Regions from separate parts of the Streptomonospora sediminis genome, predicted to be linked through region 2. Evidence: riboswitches for the same ligand, from Rfam matches in the RefSeq annotation. Region 2 holds a riboswitch; each other region holds the start of a gene.

Region 1 (4,556 bases), on a different contig from region 2:
TCCGACTTCTCGGTCGAGGGCGAGGGCGAGGGCTCCGGTGGGTAGCCGTCGATGTACTCCTCGCCGGGCTCGGTCTCGCTGAGCAGTTGCGACACCGTGACCATGGTGTAACCCTTCTCGGTCAGCCGCTCCAGGATGTCGGGTACGGCGTCGATGGTGCTGCTGTGGATGTCGTGCATCAGCACGATGGATCCGGGCTTGGCACGCTCCACCGCCCGGTCGCTCACGACCTCCGGATCGTGGTCGCGCCAGTCGTTGGTGTCGATGCTCCACAGGATCTGCGCCTGCCCCAGCTCCTCGGTGACCTTGGCGACGGCGTTGTTGGTGGCTCCGTAGGGCGGGCGCATCACGTCCATGCTCAGCCCGGTCTCGCGGCGCACCAGGCCGTTGACCGTGGTCAGCTCCTCCAGAGTGCCGTCGTCGCTCAGCGAGGTGAGGTCGGGGTGGTGCACGGTGTGGTTGCCCAGTTCGTGCCCCTCGGCGTACTCGCGGCGCACGGTCTCGGGGTACTCGCGCACCGGGGTCCCCGTGACGAAGAATGTCGCCTTGGCGTCGTGCTCGGCCAGGGCGTCCAACAGCTCCGGCGTGCGCGGGCCGGGGCCGTCGTCGAAGGTCAGCGCGATGCACTTGGAGTCGGCGGCGCGGCAGTCGACCTTCTCGCCGTCGGTGCCGGTGGCGAACATGCCCGGCACGCTGCCCTCGGCCGGGCCGCCCTTGGGAGCGGCCGCCTTGTCGATACTGAACTTGGGCGTGACCACCACGGCGGCCGACTGCGCGCGCTTTCCGAACGGGGAAAGCAGCGGATCGGCGTCCTTCTTGGGCACCACCGCGTGGATGCGGCCGGCCTTGGCGGGTGCGATCTGGCCCTCGTTGAACTCCACCACCAGGTCGCCGTCGGGGTTGAACCCGATGGAGTCGTAGAGCTTGGCGATGGGGTGCAGCTTGGTGGTGTCGGCGTCGCCGTCCTTGAGTTGCTTCTTGACCAGCGAGTCGAGCTTTTCCAGCTCCTGCTGGCCGGCGAGCAGCTCGCTGGAGTACGCGGTGTGTCCGGACTCTGTGTTGTACCAGTAGGTGGAGTAGCCGGTGCGCTCGCCGTCGCCGTCCTTCTCGTGCTGGGTGAGCCGGACCGCCATCACGTTGCCGCCGGCCACGCTGACCTCCCAGTCGACGGTGTAGGACTTCGCGCCCGCCGCGGCTTCGGCGAAGTCCTGCGCCCCTTGCTCGCTGACCTCGGCGAGCCGGTCGGCGAACGGGCCGGCCTTGGGGATCCGCGGGTAGGCGAGCTCGACGTCGACGCCGCCGTCGATGTCCTCGGTCGAGGTCTCCTCCTTCAGGCCGGAGATCCGGTCGGCGTCGACGGCGGTCAGCTCATCGTCCTTGCCAGTGGCGGGTGTCGGCTGGGGAGACCCCCCGGACGATGCAGGGTCCGTGCCGCCTCCCGTGCAGGCAGTGAGCGTTAGCAGTGCCAGCGCAGCCGCTGCGGAGGCGGCGCGCAGCGCCACCGAACGGCGGGGCGAGGTCTCAAGGGCCGGGGTACGGGACGACGGGTGCGGGCCGACGGGCTGGTGCTTCAACGGATGAGCGTCCTTCAATGGTCTGAATACGGGTGCCGGTGACTCTGTCGCCCTAGGAATCCGCGCAGGTTCTGCGAATGATATTGCAATTCGGACACGGTCCATCGGTCGAGCGTAGAACGCGGAATGGAAGCGCAGGCAACACGGAGCGTAATGAAGCTGGCAACAACCGCACAAGGTTCGCCAATGGGTCCGCAGCGTGGCACAAGACGCACAGGGGCATGGCGGGGCCTCGTCGGCTCTGGCGGGCACCCGGGCGCTCCGTGGGCAGGAGGCGCCCTCCGGCGCTCGTGACGGACTCGTCTATAGTTGCAGCCGCGGTTGGTACACGCACGGCCTGCTGTGCGTGTCGCAAGAGGGAACCCGGTGCGAATCCGGGACTGCCCCGCAGCGGTAAGTGGGAACGAAAGCCGCCAACGGCACTGGGCGCCGAGCCTGGGAAGCCGCGGCCGGTAGGAGGAGCGGTCCGACAGGGCCGCGCCGTGCCCGCAAGTCCGAATACCTGCCACCGCCCGCGAGCGCGGATGCGCCCGCGGTGGTCCGTGCGCCTCGAGGGAGGGCCAGGGCGGTGGCCTGCTCGTTCGGGCACCTCTCCCGCGGCCGCGGATCGTCGGGCTTATCGACGAGGGAGAGAACAAGCCATGCGATACGGCCACAACGCGGCCCAGGGCGGTGCCGCCCGATGAACACGACCGTCCACGGGTATCCGCGCATCGGACCCGACCGCGAACTGAAGCGGGCCTGCGAGTCCTACTGGGCCGGCGACAGCACCGCCGCCGACCTCGACGCGGTTGCGGCGCGGCTGCGCCGCGGCACCTGGGAGTCGCTGCACGGCGCCGGTATCGGCACCGTGCCCTCCAACACCTTCTCCTACTACGACCACATCCTCGACACCGCGGCTCTGTTCGGCCTGGTGCCCGAGCGCTTCCGGGCGCTGGTCGAGGGCGCGCACGACCGCGAGTCCGAACTCGCGGCCTACTTCGCGATGGCACGCGGCACCGGCGAGCTGCAGCCGCTGGAGATGACCAAGTGGTTCGACACCAACTACCACTACCTGGTCCCGGAGCTGTCGCCCGCTGACCGGCCCCGCCTGGCCGGCGGCAAGCCGCTGTCGGAGTACACCCAGGCCAAGGCGCTGGGCATCGACACCCGCCCGGTCCTGGTCGGTCCGCTGACGTTCCTGCTGCTGGCCAAGCCCGCCGCGGACGCGCCCGAGGGCTGGCGGCCGCTGGACCTGCTCGACGACCTGCTGGAGTGCTACGCCGAGCTGCTCGCACGGCTCTCGGCGGCCGGGGCCGGCTCCGTACAGCTCGACGAGCCGGTCCTGGCCGCCGACGAGGGCCGCGCGCGGACGGGCGCGCTGGAGCGCGCCTACACCTATCTGGGCGGCCTTGCAGCCCGGCCCGACCTGCTGGTCTCAACCTACTTCGGTGCGATCGGCACAGAGGCCCTGGAGGTGCTCAAGAACAGCGGTGCCGAGCAGATCGGGCTGGACCTGGTCAGCGGCCCCGAGGGGGTCGGCGAACTGGCCCGGGTCTCGGGCCTGGGCGACAAGACCCTGGTGGCGGGCATCGTCGACGGGCGCAACGTTTGGCGCGCCGACATCCCCGCCAAACTGTCGACACTGGGATCCCTGCTGGGTCTGGCGGGCGAAGTGGTGGTGAGCACGTCGTGCTCGCTGCTGCACGTGCCCATCGACCTGGACGCCGAACCCGGCATGGACCCGCTGCTGCGCGAGCGCCTGGCGTTCGCCCGCCAGAAGGCCGACGAGGTCGTGCTGCTCGGCAGGGCGCTGCGCGGCGACCCCGTCGGCCCCCAGCTGCGGGCGGCGGCACGGGCCGGCTCGCCCGCGTCTTTTGCCAATCCCCGGGTGCGCGCCCGCCTGGAGGCGCTGGGTGCGCAGATTAGGCGCGTGGGCGACGGCCGGCGCACCGCGGCAGGCAAGGAGCCCGACCTGGCCACGACCACCATCGGCTCCTTCCCGCAGACGGCCGAGGTGCGGCGCACCCGCGCCGAGCACCGGGCCGGGCGCATCACCGATGCCGAATACCAGCGGCTGATGCGCGCCGAGGTCGACCGGGTCATCGCGCTCCAGGAGGACATCGGCCTGGACGTGCTGGTGCACGGCGAGCCCGAGCGCAACGACATGGTGCAGTACTTCGCCGAGCGGCTCGACGGCTACACCACCACCGCCAACGGCTGGGTGCAGTCCTACGGGTCGCGGTGCGTGCGCCCGCCGATCCTCTACGGCGATGTGTCGCGCCCTGCGCCGATGACGGTGGAGTGGATCACCTACGCCCAGTCGCGTACCGACAAGCCCGTAAAGGGCATGCTCACCGGTCCGGTGACCATGCTGGCGTGGTCGTTCGTCCGCGACGACCAGCCGTTGGGCGAGACCGCCCGCCAGGTTGCGCTGGCGCTGCGGGACGAGATCGCCGATCTGGAGCGCGAGGGCATCCGGCACATCCAGGTCGACGAGGCTGCGCTGCGCGAGCTGCTGCCGCTGCGCGAGGAGCTGCGCTCGGCCTACCTGGACTGGGCCGTGGGCTCCTTCCGACTGGCGACTTCGGGCGTCGCGGCGAGCACCCGCATCCACACGCACATGTGCTACTCGGAGTTCGGCCGGATCGTCGGCGCGATCGAGGCCCTGGACGCCGATGTGACCAGTGTGGAGGCCGCACGGTCGCACATGGAGCTGGTCGACGACCTCGCCGCTTCGGGCTTCCGGCGCGGGATCGGGCCGGGCGTCTACGACATCCACTCGCCCCGGGTGCCTTCGGTCGAGGAGATCGAGGCGGCGCTGCGCAAGGCGCTGCGCGTGCTCTCGCCGGAGCAGCTGTGGGTCAACCCCGACTGCGGGTTGAAGACCCGCGGTTACGCCGAGGTGGAGCCGGCACTGCGCAACATGGTCGAGGCCGTGCGGCGGGTCCGCGCCGAGCCGGGCCGCTGAGCCCGCCGGGCCGGGGCGCCGTCCCCGGCCCG
Region 2 (4,556 bases):
CACGCCGATCACGTCCGGGCTGACCAGCGGGTTGGCCGCGATCCGCTGCAGGACCGCCCCCGAAAGCGCGAAAGCCGCCCCCGCGCCCAGACCGGTGAGGGCGCGCGGCAGCCGGTTGCGCACGACGACGTCGTACTCGATGAGGGTGCCGCCCCCGGCCAGCACCCGCAGGACACCGCCGGGGCCGATCTCGAACCGGCCCAGGGTCAGCGACAGCACGGCCACGCTGCCGGCGAGCAGCCACACGATCACCGACAGGGCGGTCGAGCGGCGCCCGAGCAGGAACACCACGGCCGACCGCGGGCTGCGCAGCAGGAACGTGTCGCGGTCCGCAGGGATCACAGCTGCGCCAGCTTCCGCTTGCGGATCAGGTGGATGAAGCAGGGGGCGCCGATCAGCCCTGTCACAATGCCCACCTGCAGCTGTTCGGGACGGATCAGCACCCGGCCCAGCACGTCGGCCGCCAGCAGCAGGGCCGGGGCCAGCACCGCGCACCAGGGCGTGATCCAGCGGTGGTCCGGCCCGGTGAGCGCCCGTGCGATATGGGGCACGACCAGGCCGACGAAGGTGATCGGCCCGGCGATCGCCGTGGCGGTCCCGGCCAGCAGCACGACCGCGAGGGCGGCCAGCACCCGGGTCGCCGCCAACCGCGTGCCGAGGCTGCGCGCCATGTCCTCGCCGAGGGCGAGCGCGTTGAGGTCGCGGCCGACCAGCACCGCCAGGCACAGGCCGGCCGCCAGGGCGGGGGCGACGGCGACCAGGTCTGCGGTATCGGCGCGGGTGAGCGAACCGACGGTCCAGAACCGGAAGTCGTTGAGCGCGGAAGCGTCGAGGAGAGTGATGGCCGTGGTCACCGAACCCGCCATGGCGCTGAACGCTGCACCGGCCAGGGCGAGCTTGACCGGTGTCGCGCCGCCGCCACCCAGCGAGCCGAGGACGTAGACGAACGCCGCCGCCAGCGCGGCACCGGCAAAGGCGAACCACAGGTAACCGGTCAGGGTGGCCACGTGCAGGACGGTCATCGCGGCCACGACCGCGCACGCGGCCCCGGCGTTGACGCCGAGGATGCCCGGCCCCGCCAGCGGGTTGCGGGTCAGCCCCTGCATGAGGGCGCCCGCGACACCCAGTCCGATCCCGGCGAGCACCCCGGTGGCGGTCCTGGGCACGCGCACGTGCCACACGATCCGGTCGGCTTCGCTGCCGGCGGGCGCGGTCAGCGCCGCGACCGTGTCGGCGGCGGAGACGGCGTAGTTGCCCGTGAGCAGCGACAGGGCGCACACGCCCGCCAGGAGCAGCCCGGCCAGCACCAGCCCGGCCGATCTGCCGGCCGCTCCGGAGAACACACCCGTCCCGCAGAGCCCGCCCGCGCCGGTCCCGATCCGCGGGATGCCGCCGCTTTGGTGCCCGGGCCCCGCTGCAGCGGTCGCACCTGCCACGGCTAGCTCTCGACCAGGTCCGGGTGGATGCGCGACGCAACGAGTTCGATGCTGTGCGCCGCCCGGACCCCGGCCGCGCGGTCGGCGAACAGGAACGGGTGTACCTCGTCCGCGGCGACGGCCGCCACCCCCGCAAGCGCCGGGTCCGACGTGATCGCCCGGACGTCGCTTTGGGCGTCCTGCTCGGTCATTGCGGCATCGCAGCAGGAGCTGGTGAGGATGACGTCGGGGTCGCGTGCGACGAGTTCCTCGGCGCCGACTTCGATGTTGCGCTTGCCGGTCAGGTCGGCGAAGGCGTTGGTGCCGCCCGCGTGCTCGATGATCCGGGTGCTGAAGTCGATTCCGCCCGCCACCCGGTAGCCGCCGTCGTCGCCGGGCGACACGATCGCCACGGACGGCCGTTCGGCGCCCTCGACCTGCTCCTCGACGGCGGCGATGCGCTCCTGCAGCCCGCTGATCACCTGTTCTGCCCGGTCCTCGACGTTGAAGAGCGCACCGAGGTCGCGCAGGTCCCGGTAGACGCTGTCCACCGTGACCGATTCCGGGTCGATCGCCCGGTCGGTGAGCCCGTCCTCGCTCGGGCACAGCGGACTCAGTATCCAGCTCTGCACGCCGAGTTCGCGCAAGCTCTCCCGGGTGCCGACCGAGCGGTCGGCGCCGTTCTCGGCGAAGAACCCGTTGAACCCGGAGATCACGAAGTCGGGCTCGGTCGCCAGTAGCCCTTCCCTGCTCGGGAGGGTGGGCTCGTAGTCGGCTAGGGCCTGCTCGTCGGCGTATTCGGGCAGCACCTCGGCGTCCAGGAACGCGGTCCCGACCAGCCGGTCGCTGAGGCCGAGGGCATGGGCGACCTCGATGCCGGGCTGGTAGGCGGCGTAGACCCGCTCGGGGGGCGTGTCCGCGGCGACTTCGATGCCGCAGTTGGTTCGGGTGACGGCGTCCTCCCCCGCCGGTTGCGCGGGGGAAGCGGGTGCGGGAGCCCCGCAGCCGGCGAGTAACAAGACGCCGGCGAGCGCGGACGCGGCGCGGGGCAAGCATGACAATGCGCGGGCCATGGACGAGACCGCCTTTTCCAAGTCCTCGTGGAATCAGGTCGTGCAGTGCCGTGGCCGGTCTCCTGGCTGACGGGTGGTAACGCGCCGTGTCCGGCCTTCCCAGGGCTGTTGCCCCAGTGGCCCGTCCGGCTCGTTAGCCGAACGAACGACACAGCGCTCCCGATCACAGTGGCGAGGGCCGCATCCGGTTTCCCACCGGATTCCCGTACACCACGGCGCCGCCGACGCTAGCACGCCGCCCTCCCACCGCCCGGAACCGGGTCGGGGGCGGGGCGGGCGGCCTACGCGCGGGTGAATGGTGATCAGCAGAAATGCCCATATGCGGCCATGATTATCGGCATTTCTGCACTATTGTCGTGTCGGATGACACGTTGGCCTCAGGCCGCCGAGCCGCGCATCGCCAGGGCCGCCGGCACCGCCGCCGAGGCCGTCGCGAGCAACCCGCACACCGCCGTCATGCCGAGCAGCTGCCACCACGGAAACGCGAGCAGCGCCGTTGCGGCTTCCCCGCCCACGGCGAAGTTGAGCGGCACCAGGCAGGCGGCCGTGACCGCCGCCCCCAGCACGGCGCCCATCGCGACCACGGCCAGGGCCTCGGCCACCACCAGGCCGAGTACCTGGCGGCGGGTCGCCCCCGCCAGGCGCAGGGCGGCGAAGTCGCGCACCCGGTCGGAGGTGGACATGACCAGGGTGTTGGCGATAGACACGCAGGAACACAGCAGCGCCATGCCCAGCAGCAGCGCGCCGAACGCGAACACCATGCGGTTGTTCTCCTCGCGCCCCGGCTCGATGGAGCCGGCCGGGTCGGCGCGTGCCGTCTCCGCGTCGACCGCGGCCCGCACCTGGTCCTGTACCGCCGCCGGGTCGGCGCCGGGCCGGGCGGCGACGTAGGCGTAGGGCGCGGGCGGGTTGCCGCGGCCTTCCAGCAACGGCGCCGCAACGTAGGTGGCCGGCTGGTAGACGCCGTCGGCCAGCACGGCCGCCACGCGCGCCCGTGCCCGGCCCCCGTCCGGCAGCCGCAGCGCTACCTCGTCGCCGACCCGCCAACCGTGCGATCGGGCGGCCGACCGCGCCAGGGCGATCCCCTCGGCGCCCAGCTCGGAAAAGGCCCCCTGGTCGGCAGGTGGATCCACGGCCGCGGTGATCGCCTGCGGATCGGCGACGCGCACCTGCGCGGCCTCGCCGTCCAGGCCGATCTCGGCGGTGCGCACCACGGCCACCCGTGCGCCGGGGATCTCCCGCAGCCGCCGTACCTGGGCGTCGGACAGCCCGCGGCCCTGCGTCGCCGTCACGACCGTCTCGGCATCGGTCCACTCGGCCATCTGGCGCGCGGCCACCGTGTTCGTCGTGGCGACCATGCCCACCGCGATGCCGAGCAGCCCGGTCGTCAGCAGCACCGGCGCGCACAGTGCCGCGGTGCGCCGCACCCCGGCGGCCATACCCGCGCGCACGACCATCGCGCCCGCTCCGCGCAACCCCGCCAGCGGCGAGGTCAGCGCCGCCGACAGCGGCGGTACCACCACCGGGCTGAGGAAGGCCATGGCCACGATCGCGGACATGCCCAACCCCATGGTCACCGGCACGATGCCTTCACGGCTGGTGCCCGGCAGCGCCGAACCCGCCAGCAGGGTCAAGGCGGCGAAGCCGATCCCCAGTACCCAGCGCCCAGCGGTCATGGTGCGACTGTCCACCGATGCCTCGCGCAGCGCCTCGATCGGCCGGATCCGGCGGATGCGCCGCGCCGGCCCAAACACACCCGCCGACGCCACCACCGCACCCGCGCCAAAGGCGATCACCGCAGCGCCGGGTTCGTAGCGCACCTCGGGCCGGCCGGGCACCATTCCCATGGCGTGCATGGCGGTGAACAGCGCCTCGGCCACCGCCGCGCCCAGCACGCACCCGAGTGCGCCGCCGGCGGCGGCCACCAGCAGCGCCTCGGCGTAGACCGAGGCGGCGATCCGCGCCGGCGGCGCGCCCAACGTCCGCAGCAGCGCGAACTCCCGCTGGCGCTGGGCGACAGAGAACGCGAACGCCGACGAGACAACGAAAACCGATACGAACACGGTGA
Region 3 (4,556 bases), on a different contig from region 2:
GGGCCGGTGCGGCCGCGGGCGCGCTGGTAGGGCGCCGCCGCGCGCAGGGTCGCGGTCAGGTGCAGCCCGCGCACGCCCGTGCGGGGCACGCGCGCACCCGAGGTGCGCCCGAAAGGGGTCTGCGCACGGGAGCGCCGCCCCGGCGCGCCCTCGCCCACACCGCTCAGGCTGAACAGGCGCGGCCGGTAGGTCTCGCCGGCCTCGGCCTGCTTGCCCTCGCCGGAGTGCTGCGGCTCGGGCGGCGGCTGCTCGCCGCGGTCCGGGGCGTCCTCGTCGGGGCGGCCGCCGGAGCCGGCAGGGGGCTTGGGGCCTGCGGCGCCGTTGTCGTCCGCACCCTCTTGGCCCCCATCGGGGGCGGAGGCGTCCCCCGGCGAATCCTGCGGGACCTCCGGGGCCTGCGGCTCCTGCGCGTCGGGCCCGCCGGACCCGGCGCCGCCATCGCCACCGCTGTCGGCGCCGGTGTTCCCGCCGCCCCCGCCGTCGGGGTCGTCGTCAGGATCCGCCGGATCGCCCGGGTCTTTTGGGTCGGCATCACCCGCGGCCTGCTCCATCGCCTCGTCGAGCCGGCCCTCGTCGAGATCGGGCGCGTCAAAGGGGTCGCGCCTGCGGCGGTGCGGCAGCGCCAGCCGTGCGGCATCGCGCACGTCCTCGGCGGTGACCTCGCCGCGGTCGCGCCACGCCGCCAGCGCCATCGCGGCCCGGGCGGTGACGATGTCGGCGCGCAACCCGTCGACGTCGAAGGCCGCGCAGACCGCTGTCACCTGCCGCAGCGCAGCGTCGGTGAGCACGACGCCGGGCAGCCGCTTGCGGGCGGCGCGGATGCGCCCGGCCAGCTCGGCCTCTTCTTCGGCGTAGCCGGCGGCGAATCCGTCGGGGTCGGTCTCGAAGGCGAGCCGGCGGCGCACCACGTCGGCGCGCAGGTGGGGGTCGCGGGTTGCGGCGACCTCCACGGTCAGCCCGAAGCGGTCCAGCAGCTGCGGCCGCAGCTCGCCCTCCTCCGGGTTCATGGTGCCCACCAGCAGGAAACGGGCGGCGTGGCGCACCGACACGCCTTCGCGCTCCACGTGCGAGGTGCCCATGGCGGCGGCGTCCAGCAGCAGGTCGACGAGGTGGTCGTGCAGCAGGTTGACCTCGTCGACGTAGAGGACGCCGCGGTGGGCCTCGGCGAGCAGGCCCGGGTCGAACGCCTTGACGCCCTCGGTGAGCGCCCGTTCGATGTCGAGCGAGCCCACGAGCCGGTCTTCGCTGGCGCCCACCGGCAGTTCCACCAGCCGCGCCGGTCGCTCGCGGGGTACCGCGGAGCCGGAGTGCGGGCCGTCGGGGCACTCGAGGTCGGGGTCGGCGGGGTCGCAGCCGAACCGGCAGTCACCGACAACGTCGAGATCGGGCAGCAGCGCCGCCAGGGCGCGCACCACCGTCGACTTGGCGGTGCCTTTCTCGCCGCGGACCAGGACGCCGCCGACAGCCGGGGAGACGGCATTGATCAGCAGCGCGAGTTTCATGTCGTCCATGCCGACAACCGCGCTGAAGGGGTAGCGAGCAGGAGCGCTCACGCAGGTCAGTCCTTCCTCGGGAATCCACGCCCATAGGGGGTCCTGTGCGGTGCCGCGCAGTGTCCTGGCTTCCAGATCACCGCTTGCCCGCCGCCTTCCCGCCGGGTCGTCCGGCAGTGGCGATCGCCGCGGGTCCGCTCCCTGGTCACAGTGGCGGGACCGTCCCGGATTCGCACCGGGTTCCTGCGTACTGGCGCGGAATATCCGGGGAGAACCCGGCAATCCGCCTCAGCGTCGGCACCGCCCACCAGAGTCTCACACCGCCCCCGGCCCGCTCCCACCGCATCGGCCCGTACGCACGCCACCCGCGGCCTCGGCGGAATCCGCCCGGTGCCGCGGCGGCAATCGGGCGATGATGGCCGTTGCGGCGGACGCCGGATGGGGATGGGATGGACACATCCGGCTACCCGCCACGCCGGGCTGCGGCCGGGCCGCTTGGCCGCGGCGCTCCGCAGCCGCCGAGCCGCCCGTCCCGCCGCCGCCCGGCGGGGGCCGCGCCCGACGACCGGGAGGGCACCGCCACCGATGCACAACGACGACCTCACCCACCGCCCGGCACTGGAACTCGCATCGCTGCTGCGCAGGCGCGACGTCTGCGCGCGCGAGGTGGTGCGCGCCCACCTGGAGCGGATCGAGGCGGTGAACCCGGCGATCAACGCCGTCGTCTCGCTGTGCGCCGAACGGGCCATGGACGAGGCGGGCGCCGCCGACGAGCGCCTGGCCGCCGGCGAGGAGGTCGGGCCGCTGCACGGCCTGCCCATGGCACACAAGGACACCCACGAGACAGCGGGGCTGGCCACCACCTTCGGTTCGCCGTTGTTCGCGCACTACGTGCCCGCACACGACGAGCTGGTCGTGGAACGCATGCGGTCGGCCGGCGCCATCACCATCGGCAAGACCAACACCCCCGAGTTCGCCGCCGGGTCGCACACGTTCAACCCCGTCCACGGGCTGACCCGCAACCCCTATGACCCCGCGTGCTCGGCCGGAGGCAGCAGCGGCGGTGCGGCCGCGGCGCTGGCGGCGGGGCTGCACCCGCTGGCCGAGGGGTCGGACATGGGCGGTTCGCTGCGCAACCCGGCCTCGTTCAACAACGTGGTGGGGCTGCGCCCGTCGCCGGGGCGGGTGCCCCGGTACCCCGCGGAACTGGGCTGGTCCGCGCTTTCGGTGCAGGGGCCGATGGCGCGCGAGGTCGGCGACACCGCCCTGCTGCTATCGGTGCTGGCCGGGCCCGACCCGCGCAGCCCCATCGCCCTGGACGAACCCGGATCGGCCTTCGCGCCGCCCCTGGCGGAGACCGGCCTGCACGGGCTGCGCCTTGCCTGGTCGCCGGACCTGGGCGGGTCGGCGCCGTGCGAACGAGCCGTGACCGACGCTCTTGCGCCCGCGCTGCAGGTGTTCGCCGGGCTGGGCTGCGAGGTCGCGGCGGACGCCCCCGACCTCGCCGGCGCCGACGACGTGTTCCGCACCCTGCGCGCCTGGCAGTTCGCCGCCACGCTGGGCGGACTGCTGGACGCCGCCCCCGACCGGATCAAGCCCAGCCTGGCCCGGAACATCGAGGAGGGCCGGACGCTCTCGGGCGCCGACGTGGCCCGCGCCGAACTGACCCGCACGCAGATCCACCACCAGGTCCGGGAGTTTTTCGAGCGTTACGACGCCCTGCTGATGCCGGTCAGCCAGGTGGTGCCCTTCGACGCCGGCCTGGAGTACCCAACCGACATCGACGGCGCCCCGCAGCAGAGCTACTTGGACTGGATGCGGTCGTGCTCGCACATCACGGTGACCGGGTGCCCTGCGCTGTCGGTACCGGGCGGGTTCACGCCGGACGGGCTGCCGGTGGGGCTGCAGATCGTCGGCCCGCACCGGGCAGATGTCCGGGTGCTGCAGATCGGGCGCGCGTTCGAACAGGCCACGGCATACGGCCGGCGCCGCCCGCCGCTGTAGCTGTGCGGCGGGCCGCGCCGGCAGACCGCCCGGTGATGCCCGCGGCGGCCGGATCCGACGGGCCGGATGCGGACAGCCGGCCGCAGCAGGGGGCGCGGAGGCGGCGCGCAACGGGCCGGCTCAGTCCCAGATGCGGGCCAGCAGCCATTCCTGCGAGGTGGAATCGTGCTGGAGTTCGTAGACGCCCGGCGATCCCATCGCGCCGGCCTCGACCCGCCAGTGGGCGCGCTGGGGCAACTGGTCCTCGACATCGGGCGACCAGTCGGCGCGCAGTGTGATCCAGTGGTCGACGATGCGCCGGACGTTGTAGACCCGCTGCTGCCACACGAAGCGCACCGGCCGCCCCTCGTGCTCGGTAACGGTGATCGGGACCCCGTAGACGTGGCCCACCGGCGACACTCCCCTCAAGCGCGGCTTCCCGAAACGGGAACGACTCGGCCTGCGGGGAAGGACAGGCTCGAATTCGAACGTATGTACTAACCATAGCGGATCCGCGAACCCAGTGGAACCGCAGCGCGGCGCAGTCTGTCGAAAGTGCGGTCCGCCCGGAAACCGGGTGCCTAAAATCGGGAGCACCCGCCCCCAAGCACTATGAAGACCAGCGAATCAGCCCGATGCGGCCCCATCGGGGCGTCTGTACGCTATGAGCGCGAACCACGCCGACCTCACCCCCTTCAGCCCTCTAAGGAACCCAGCAACGTGACGGAAAACGGGCGCGAGCGCGCCAAACCCCTCCGCACCGGCGATCCTCACGAACTCGGCGGCTACCGGATCGAAGGCCGGCTGGGACGGGGCGGCATGGGCACCGTCTACCTCGCCCGCGACACCGCCGACCGGCTGGTCGCCGTCAAACTCATCCACCCCGACCTCAGCGACGACCCCGACTTCCGCCGCCGGTTCGCCCGCGAAGTCGAATCCGCCCGCAAAGTCGCCCGGTTCTCCACCGCCGGCGTCCTCGACGCCCGGCTCGACGGCGACCCGCTGCTCATCGTCTCCGAGTACGTGCCCGGCCCCAATCTCAGCGAGGCCATCAGCGCCGACGGGGCCATGGCGGGCGGC

The links. A riboswitch is a leader RNA that binds a small molecule or an ion and turns the genes downstream of it on or off. The one in region 2 is predicted to bind cobalamin.
Region 1: another riboswitch for cobalamin. It lies ahead of metE (5-methyltetrahydropteroyltriglutamate--homocysteine S-methyltransferase); the one in region 2 lies ahead of ACYVD5_RS03225 (ABC transporter substrate-binding protein).
Region 3: another riboswitch for cobalamin. It lies ahead of ACYVD5_RS12615 (putative cobaltochelatase); the one in region 2 lies ahead of ACYVD5_RS03225 (ABC transporter substrate-binding protein).

What each region holds. Positions count from the first base shown of each region.
Region 1 covers NZ_BAAGYZ010000066.1:10,214-14,769, forward strand. Annotated here, with positions in the region: gene ACYVD5_RS12805 (polysaccharide deacetylase family protein) at 1-1,574, opposite strand, end outside; cobalamin riboswitch at 1,879-2,098, shown strand; gene metE (5-methyltetrahydropteroyltriglutamate--homocysteine S-methyltransferase) at 2,257-4,524, shown strand.
Region 2 covers NZ_BAAGYZ010000009.1:64,191-68,746, reverse strand. Annotated here, with positions in the region: gene ACYVD5_RS03235 (FecCD family ABC transporter permease) at 1-342, opposite strand, end outside; gene ACYVD5_RS03230 (FecCD family ABC transporter permease) at 339-1,436, opposite strand; gene ACYVD5_RS03225 (ABC transporter substrate-binding protein) at 1,439-2,467, opposite strand; cobalamin riboswitch at 2,524-2,718, opposite strand; gene ACYVD5_RS03220 (FtsX-like permease family protein) at 2,866-4,556, opposite strand, start outside.
Region 3 covers NZ_BAAGYZ010000060.1:4,496-9,051, forward strand. Annotated here, with positions in the region: gene ACYVD5_RS12615 (putative cobaltochelatase) at 1-1,553, opposite strand, end outside; cobalamin riboswitch at 1,611-1,739, opposite strand; gene ACYVD5_RS12620 (amidase) at 2,079-3,497, shown strand; gene ACYVD5_RS12625 (DUF6504 family protein) at 3,618-3,887, opposite strand; gene ACYVD5_RS12630 (serine/threonine-protein kinase) at 4,197-4,556, shown strand, end outside.